Regions from separate parts of the Microcoleus sp. genome, predicted to be linked through region 2. Evidence: riboswitches for the same ligand, from Rfam matches in the RefSeq annotation. Region 2 holds a riboswitch; each other region holds the start of a gene.

What was found. A riboswitch is a leader RNA that binds a small molecule or an ion and turns the genes downstream of it on or off. The one in region 2 is predicted to bind cobalamin.
Region 1: another riboswitch for cobalamin. It lies ahead of ACBR23_RS22145 (hypothetical protein); the one in region 2 lies ahead of ACBR23_RS06105 (DUF1636 family protein).
Region 3: another riboswitch for cobalamin. It lies ahead of ACBR23_RS13485 (energy-coupling factor ABC transporter permease); the one in region 2 lies ahead of ACBR23_RS06105 (DUF1636 family protein).
Region 4: another riboswitch for cobalamin. It lies ahead of cobG (precorrin-3B synthase); the one in region 2 lies ahead of ACBR23_RS06105 (DUF1636 family protein).

The regions. Positions count from the first base shown of each region.
Region 1 is NZ_JBGJZU010000071.1:22,161-24,360, forward strand. It holds gene ACBR23_RS22140 (class I SAM-dependent methyltransferase) at 1-375, opposite strand, end outside; gene ACBR23_RS22145 (hypothetical protein) at 395-835, opposite strand; cobalamin riboswitch at 975-1,120, opposite strand; gene ACBR23_RS22150 (MAE_28990/MAE_18760 family HEPN-like nuclease) at 1,269-2,200, opposite strand, start outside.
Region 2 is NZ_JBGJZU010000010.1:67,781-69,980, forward strand. It holds gene cobW (cobalamin biosynthesis protein CobW) at 1-572, opposite strand, end outside; gene ACBR23_RS06105 (DUF1636 family protein) at 819-1,229, opposite strand; cobalamin riboswitch at 1,251-1,398, opposite strand; gene ACBR23_RS06110 (Uma2 family endonuclease) at 1,571-2,200, shown strand, end outside.
Region 3 is NZ_JBGJZU010000030.1:3,785-5,984, forward strand. It holds gene ACBR23_RS13480 (energy-coupling factor ABC transporter substrate-binding protein) at 1-186, opposite strand, end outside; gene ACBR23_RS13485 (energy-coupling factor ABC transporter permease) at 190-948, opposite strand; cobalamin riboswitch at 970-1,117, opposite strand; gene ACBR23_RS13490 (Uma2 family endonuclease) at 1,294-2,097, shown strand.
Region 4 is NZ_JBGJZU010000077.1:26,510-28,709, forward strand. It holds gene cobG (precorrin-3B synthase) at 1-928, opposite strand, end outside; adenosylcobalamin-variant (AdoCbl-variant) riboswitch at 908-1,051, opposite strand; gene ACBR23_RS22990 (hypothetical protein) at 1,151-1,420, opposite strand; gene cbiE (precorrin-6y C5,15-methyltransferase (decarboxylating) subunit CbiE) at 1,720-2,200, shown strand, end outside.

The DNA of each region.
Region 1 (2,200 bases), on a different contig from region 2:
GTTTTCAAAGGTTGTGAGGTGGAAGATGGTGCGATCGCCTGTACACTTGAGAAAGCGCTGTTGTTGAAATGGATCGGGTGCGAGTCCTTCGACTGCAAAACCGCGATCAAGCAAATAAGCCGCATTTCCCCCAATCCCACAGCCCACATCCAGGATGCTATGAGTGCCTTGGGGGATGGCATCCAACAGTTTTACAGTATAAGCTTGCTGAGCGATACGTAATCGCGGGAGTGTTAGTTCATCCGCCGGCACGGGTAGAGTTTCCCAATAGCCATAGTGAAGATAGGGGGATTCTGTCAAGCCCAAATAGTAATTAAGCGCTGCATTTTGGTAGCGAGTTACGTTGGAAATTTCGATGGATTTTGGCTGGGACATTGGAAAAATTCCGTAAGTTTTAGGGTTTCGGGCAGGGTTGAAATTCTTCCCAGCGGTTGCATACTTGTTCATAGCACTCAACCGGCGAAATTGCCAAATTTTGCAACAAATTGATATCTATGTGATTATTAGCAAGCAGTATAAAAATAATTGCTTTTTCAGGTTTGTAACTAGCAATAATTTGGCTTAAATTTGAAACAGTATTTTCCTCTAATTCTAGTTCTTCCAAATAAGCAGTGGCGTGGGATTGGGAAATAAACTGCAAATCGTACTTTACAGTATCTACGCTCCAATTGATAGCACCATTAATGGGAGTATGGATTTGGCAAACAACCATACCTCGTCCTAGATGCCAAAAGCCATTCCATGCAGTATATCCGATCGACAAAATATTCTGATGAATAAACAAGTTTTGCCAGTAGCCAAAACTACCCTGCCAAACACTATCTTCGATTCGCATTTCTTTTAGTTTCCCGTTGCGCCGACGCCAAGCAGTTTTAACTCAAAATTGCGTTTTTGTCGATCGTCCAAGGGAACGCAACAGCAGATTATTTGTAAAAATACTGAACTAACCATCATCCATACCTCGCAGATGAAAAAGAACAGGTAAACAAATCGGCGGGCATCCTGACTCAGAGAAGCAATAATCTCATTACAGTTGCGGGACAGCGCCGGATTTGCACCGAACTTTCCCCCTTACGTCTGATGTGTGTTTGTCATCAGAGCCGATCGATATACGGGAATATTACCACTATTTTGGATATTTGACAAAAAACTGATTAGACATCTGCAACAATTATTGTGGAGTAGTCCATAAAGTCTGTTATTGACAGACTTTTCACCCGAAGTACATTAGACTTATCGAAAACAGAAATATTTAGGAGATCGCTTTTTTATTCAACTACATAAATGCTTAACCCTTTTTTCGCATCAATATCAAACTTCAATCCCACCTCCTGTTCGTTGGTAATTACAACTTGTTCCTGGCAAACATCATTAATCATAATATTTTCAATCGTAGCCAACTGACAGAATGAGGATGCCTCGTTAACTAGAAAAATATTTTTTCCAACAGACAAAGTGATTTCCTTAACTTTTGCAACTCCCGCTCTCGGTTTCTTAAACCACTCTGTAATTTGACCAATTTCCTTAGCTTTACCGATTCCAGTTTGCCGCGAAATAACTTTAAAAGTCACTAATTCCGCTAGAGATTGGCACAATATCTCAACAAATTCACCCAATTCTAGCAGTTCTTTAGTACCTACAGTATCATCTACAATAGATCCGTGTGCAGCATCATTCCGATAGGTAATTAATTCATTTAGTTCTCCTTCCGCAGTATTTTGGCTCCCTAGAACCTCCTCTACAAATTGCTTAACTGTTCGATGCTTATTCACCCAATCCCAAGCATTCGATATTCCAGCATCAGCAAATAATTTTTCTAGCACTTCTCTGCGTAAATTCTGTTCGTGTAAAAGAAAAGCATCAGGTATTAATTTGTATTTTCCTTGAGCCGTTACTCCATCAAATAAACCTTGAATTACCTCATTAATAGACAGGTGTTCAAATCTCTTTTTCTTAAGATCGAGTAATAACCTTCCCACACCTATCTGATGGGTATCTTTAATGCTTTTTTCCAAATCTGAATATTCTGTAACAATATCGGGTAAAAGTTCCAGCCACTCTGCAATTAAATCCTCAACAAAGCGCTCGTAAATAGCATACAAGCGTGTAACTACAGCACAGCGATCGTAAACTAGCCACTCCAGTTCACTAGGAACCCCTTCTATTAGTTTAGTAAATTGCGTATTTTCGTCGGCTTCCG
Region 2 (2,200 bases):
ACATCCACGCGATCGACCTTAGTCAAAAGTACCATATCAGCACAAGCCAACTGGTCTTCAAACAATTCCTCGATCGGCGTCTCATGGTCTAAACTATCATCAGCCTGTCGCTGCGCCATCAAAGCATCAATATCGCCCACAAAATTACCACTAGCAAGGGCTTCGCAATCGACCACAGCCACAACACCATCTACGGTAGCACCGGTCCGAATTTCGGGCCAGCGAAAAGCTTGAATTAAGGGTTTAGGGAGTGCGAGTCCAGAAGTCTCAATCAAGATACAATCAATTTGTGCGCGACGCTTCAATAATTCTTGCATTGTGGGCAAAAATTCCTCTTGAACCGTGCAGCAAAGACAGCCATTTGTCAGTTCTAAAATATTGCTGCTAACATCTTCTTCTTCATCGCAAACTTGGCAGTCACGCAACAGTTCGCCGTCGATGCCGACTTCGCCAAACTCATTCACAATAACTGCGATGCGGCGGCCTTGATTATTTTGCAATAAGTGGCGAATGGCGGTGGTTTTGCCACTACCGAGAAAGCCCGTAATGACTGTAACAGGAATTTTGTGCATTAGTAATTTAGTTGTTGTTTTGTGATGGGATATCTCGTTCCTAGGCTCTGCCTGGGAATGTCGATCTAGAGGCTCTGCCTCGATCGAATAACTCGCGCTTATCTCGTTCCTAGGCTCTGCCTGGGAATGTCGATCTAGAGGCTCTGCCTCGATCGAATAACTCGCGCTTTTAATACGAGGCAGAGCCTCTGGGTATGCGTTCCCAGGCTCTGCCTGGGAACGAGGAACAAGGAAACGATGAATACTCTAATTGTGCAGTGGTGGAATTTTAGCTATAACTCCTTTTTTCAAAGCTTGAGGACGTTCTGACCAGGGCAACAAACCATCGGGTTTAGCATAGTATTGACTCGCGCATTCCAGTACAGCCTCGACGCTTTCCAATTCATTGGGAGGTAAGTCACCAAACAGATAAGTGTACTTTCCAGCAGCAGCAAAAGACACAGCACAAGAGTGACTGCAAGCACTCATGCACTCAACTTCTTGAATGTCAAATTCATCCGAAAATTCCCAATCCTTTGCCAGTTGCGACAAGTCTTCCAAGAATTGTTGGCCACCACTTTTGCCTTCTCGCTTGCCGTTTTTCCAAACACTCGCGCAAGCAGTGCAAACAAGTAGACTGTGCTTGGTGCGTACAGTCTTATTAATTCCATTCATCATCCGTACCTCGCAGATGCGTTCCAAAGTGAGTTAGATATCGGCGGGCATTCTGACTTTAGAAACAACCTGTGTTTCATTACAGTTGCGGGACAGCGCCGGACTTGCACCGAACTTTCCCCGTTTCCTCTAGCGGCTGCTCCCCGCTAGAACCGATCGCAACTTCACATCATACCGCATTTGTCGCCATTTTGGGAAAAACTTAAGTTGCTAAGGTGAACCGCTTAATATCTAGTAGCATAAATTCACAGCCAGTTATTAATAAAAACTTTAGTGTTAATTTTGCCATCTTTTCAGGACTGAAGTCCTATATAATTGTAAGTACGATCGCAAAAGGATATACTATGACGGTATTAACAGAAATCCGCGCAGAAGTAGTTGAGGACAAAGTTGAGGACAAAGTACAGACTTATTACTCTCCTGAAGAGTATTTAAAGCTGGAAGAGGTGGCAGAATTTAGAAGTGAATATCAGGATGGCAGGATAATCCCTATGACAGGCGGAACACCGAATCACAATCAAATAGCTGTTAATTTTGGCGGAACGCTAAATTTTGCTACGAAAGGACAACCGTACCGAGTATTTATTAACGATTTGCGTTTGTGGATACCGTCTAAGCGACTTTATACTTATCCTGATGTGATGTTAGTGGCGGGGAAGTTGGAGTTTGCTGAGGGTAGGAAAGATACGATTAGTAATGTGGTGATGATAGCTGAGGTTTTATCGGCATCGACGGCGGATTATGACAGAGGTGGCAAGTTTAAACTTTTTCGTTCTATTCCTAGTTTTCGTGAGTATGTTTTGATCGATCAATATGAGATGCACGTTGAACAGTTTGTTAAGACGGATGATAATAAGTGGGTTTTGTCTGAGTATGATGGTGCTGATGCGGTGTTGAGATTGAGTTGTGTGGAGTTTGAGATGCGGTTGGGTGATATTTACGATCGCGTTGATTTTGAGTCTGAGTCTGAGTCT
Region 3 (2,200 bases), on a different contig from region 2:
ATGATTGAACCAAGGTTTATAATCCGGTTGAATTTCCGTAATTGCTTTCTGGGCCTCCCCATCCGCGCCGCCATATTCACCCCGTACAAAAACTAGGGGAATTACGGCAAGTGCGACAACTGCAATTACCAACATCCAATTTTGTTGCGAAGTAGCTTGCTGATTTTTCGTCGGTTTTTGACTCATCACTTAAGACTCCTGTTTCAATAATTTTAGAATTTCCAACTCCGGTTGCCCGTAAGAATGCAGCCAATTCCACACCAATAAAGTCAGCAATCCTTCACTAATAGCCAGGGGTACTTGAGTAATCGCAAAGATGCCTGCAAACTTGATAAACGAAGCCAAAAAACCGCCACTCGCCGCCGGAAAAGCTAACGCCAACTGCATCGAAGTCACCACATAAGTCAGCAAATCAGCCAAAGCTGCGGCACAAAAAATTGCCACCCGTTGCCTACCAGTTCCCATCAGCAACTGATAGATAAAATACGCAGCGAACGGCCCCACAATCGCCATCGAAAACATATTAGCTCCCAGCGTTGTCAGCCCGCCGTGAGCCAACAAAACCGCCTGAAAAAGTAGCACTAAAGCACCGAGTACCGCCATCACCGAAGGACCAAACAAAATCGCACCCAAACCCGTACCCGTTGGGTGAGAACAACTCCCCGTTACCGAAGGAATCTTCAAAGCAGAAAGCACAAAAGTAAACGCGCCAGATAAAGCTAATAATAGTTTAAGTTCCGGGTGTTCTTTGGTAATTCGGGCGATCGCACGCAAACCTACCACAAAAAAAGGCAACGCCACAATCCACCAAAAAACAGCCCATTGCACAGGCAAAAAACCTTCCGAAATGTGCATAGCAGCGGCCGGTGTCGCCGAACCCAAAACCAGATAACAACTCAAGCCAGCCATCAATCCCAGACTGACAATTTTGCGACTTCGCGCCTTCATCAAGTACCTCGCAGATGAGACTAAGTGAACCAACACATCGGCGGGCATCCTGACTCAAAAAGCAACAGGGCTTTCATTACAGTTGCGGGACAGCGTTGGACTTCCACCAAACTTTCCCCATTACCTCCAATGGCTGCTCCCCATTAGAACCGACTTGTTAGATTGAGTATAGTCGATCGCGCAAATCTCAGCAGATATTTTACAAAAATTCTGATTAAATCAGTCAAAATTAGCGATCGTCTTCTCTTCTCTTCCTTCGTGTCCTTAGCGTCTTCGCGGTTCGTTCAAATACTATCACCAAACAAATCAAAGCTATAATCTTAGTAAGTTTTGAGGAAAGCCGCAATGTTAAATGATAAATTATCGACGTACTCACCCTCACCCGAAGAACGAAAAAACTTATATCAACCACCTCCAGATAACGAACTTAAAGAATTAATTCCAGGATTGCTAAAAGCAAAATTGCTCATACTTTGGGCAGAACGCATGGACTGGTTTTTGGGTTTAAATATGGGTATTTACCAAGACTCAGATCAAGAGTCTATCATGCCAGATGCTTTCTTAAGTTTAGATATAGAACGGTTTTACCATGAAGAATTGCGTCCCAATTACCTATTGTGGAATGAAAATATTATACCAAGTTTTGTCCTCGAATTGCTTTCGGCTACTTATCACCAAAAATACACCGGAAAGTGGGAAAGATATCAAGATTTAGGCATACTTTATTACGTCATTTATTCTTCCCGCCGCCGTCGTAAACCTCATTTGGAAGTATACAAGTTAGTCAATGGGAAGTACGAGTTACAGTCGGGAAATCCTGTTTGGATGCCAGAAATAGGTCTGGGAATTGGTTGTGAAAGGGGAAACTATTCTGGGGTGACAAGAGAGTGGTTGTATTGGTATGATGCCGATGGCACACGCTATCTGACACCTGAAGAACAAGTGAAACAATCAGCGCAGCGTCTCCAACAGGAATCACAACGTGCCCAACAGGAAGCTCAGCGTGCCCAACAGGAAGCTCAGCGTGCCCAACAGGAAGCTCAGCGTGCCCAACAGGAAGCTCAGCGTGCTGAACAATTAGCTCAACGTTCCGAACAATTAGCTCAACGATTGCGAGAGTTGGGAGTCGATCCTGATAATCTCAATTAATTGCAAAATCTCGTTCTTAGAACCCCGACTTCTTCAAGAAGTTGGGGTTTTATAGCAATCCTAAATCATATCAAATCCGGTAACATCGGAATTATTCATCTCT
Region 4 (2,200 bases), on a different contig from region 2:
TCAACAGATTTTGCCAAGGCGTGAGCCTCAGAGTGCCTCCGCCGAAGTTTTGGGCTGAATTTGCCAAATCTCGCAATTGCTGCGATTTTAGCCAGCCTAGCGGCAGGGCGATGCCGATGTAGGAAAAACCGGATTGTTGCTGGGGGTGAATGCCGAGATGCTGGTAACGGGCGATCGACTTTTCAGACGGAGCGATCGAGCTTTGCTGCAATACAAAAGGTAAATTATGCTGTATCTGTTCGAGATATTTTTCCACACCCCAATCTGCCAGCAGGTGACGTAAACGCGGTTTTTTACCTTCAATTCGAGGCTTATTTTTTGTGTATTGAAGATAAACGCTAGCGATGGCTGCTAATAATGAAATACATTGCGATTCTTGAATTATAATCCCTGTGTCGCCGTTTAAATACAGCCGCAGCACGATTTTTGAATCAGCAGATCGCCTTTCTGCTGCTAATAAAATATCGTTGCGAATAGCGCGGATCGAAACCGATTCTCCGCCGTCAAAACCGACACTGAATTTAGGCGAAAGTTCCGCAAGTTCGAGATGGGTTTGCAGATAATCATCCCAATCTTTAACTAGCGGGCGAGTATCGAGTAATTGCTGGCGATCGATACCCACTGTCGGACTGGCCATAATATTGCGAATCGGGTCAATTTCAACTAAGCGAGATGCTAATCCCAATGCTTGCAAATTCTGCCAGACTTCAGCAGAAATTGCCGAGTTCAAGTTTCGGATTTGCAAATTCGCGCGATTTGTTACTTGCACGTAGCCCGTACCGTATCGATCGACTAAATCCGCGATCGCCCCACACTGCGCTACATTTAAAATTCCCCCCGGAATCCGCATCCTCGATAATATTCCATCTCTGGCTCTGGAACCAGAAAATAAGCCCGGACAAGTCGGTAATTCATTCAAAACTAACAAAGAAACTCCTCCCCGTGCGACGCAGGGAATCTCAATTGACACTCCTGAAAGCGGCATTCTGACTTTCACAGTTGCGGCACAGCGCCGGAATTGCACCGGACTTTCCCGCTTTCAGGTTTAAAAAAGGTATCACATTTTTGCACCCCAAAACCAAAACCCTCAATTTTCTTAACAAATTCCCCCTCGCCTAATTGCCTTGAGTAATGAAAAATCGCCTAGTTTTCAATCAGGTTCCGTAGGGGAGTTAAAACAAAAACAAACCAATGACAAACCAAAGGTAGCCACAGGTAAAATATCTCCAAACATCATTGTATCTTGTTGATATTCCGTCGGCTGAGTTTCTCCCTCGATATTTCTAGGAGTTAAAATTTGTTCCTGAGAATTCACATTATTAGAATTAGTAAAGGCTGGCAATTCATCGGGTTTAACTGGAGAGGTGATGCTGAGAGTAGTCCAGAAAAACATTAAGGTTAAAATATTTAGGTATTTCATAGTAAAGACCCCGTTGTAAGTAATATAAATAAAAGGCTGAACGTTTTAGGTGTTTTGTTTGCCTCTACTTAAACTTTAGGGAAAAAGACGAATTACTAAACAACTAAAAGTGTCACTTTTTCTATGTGGCTTGTCTTTGGTGACTTACCTAAATGCTGAAATGGCTGGAAAGCTTGTATCAAGGAAGTTGCCAACCAGGCGATTTAGTTTTTAGCTGTAGTCAATTAGTCAACTGGCTGTTGTCCAATATGCTGGAAATAGATTCATGCTGAGTGGCAAAAATTGCAGGAGTAGGGCTGATGGTAGACAAATGGCTTTCGGTGGTGGGGATTGGGGAAGATGGATTATCGGGATTGAGTTCGATCGCCCGTACCCTGCTCGATCGCGCTCGAGTTGTTGTCGGCGGTGCCCGTCACCTAGCCATGCTACCCACCGACGACACCAGGGAAAAATTACTCTGGGCTTCACCTTTACAAGCCACAGTCGATGAGATTATCCGTCGCCAGGGAGAGTCGATTTGCGTGCTAGCTAGTGGCGATCCGATGTGTCACGGGATTGGTGTCACCCTGTCGCGCCGGATTCCGATCGCCGAAATGATGATAATTCCCGCAGCATCAGCCTTCAGTCTCATCTGCGCCCGTCTGGGTTGGGCTTTGGATGCGGTTGAGACTTTCAGTTTGACAAACCGCCCAGTAGCCTCCATCGCCCTTTCTCTATATCCGGGGGCGCGGTTGTTAGTTTTAAGTGCCGATCGACACACTCCGGGAAAGGTTGCTGAAT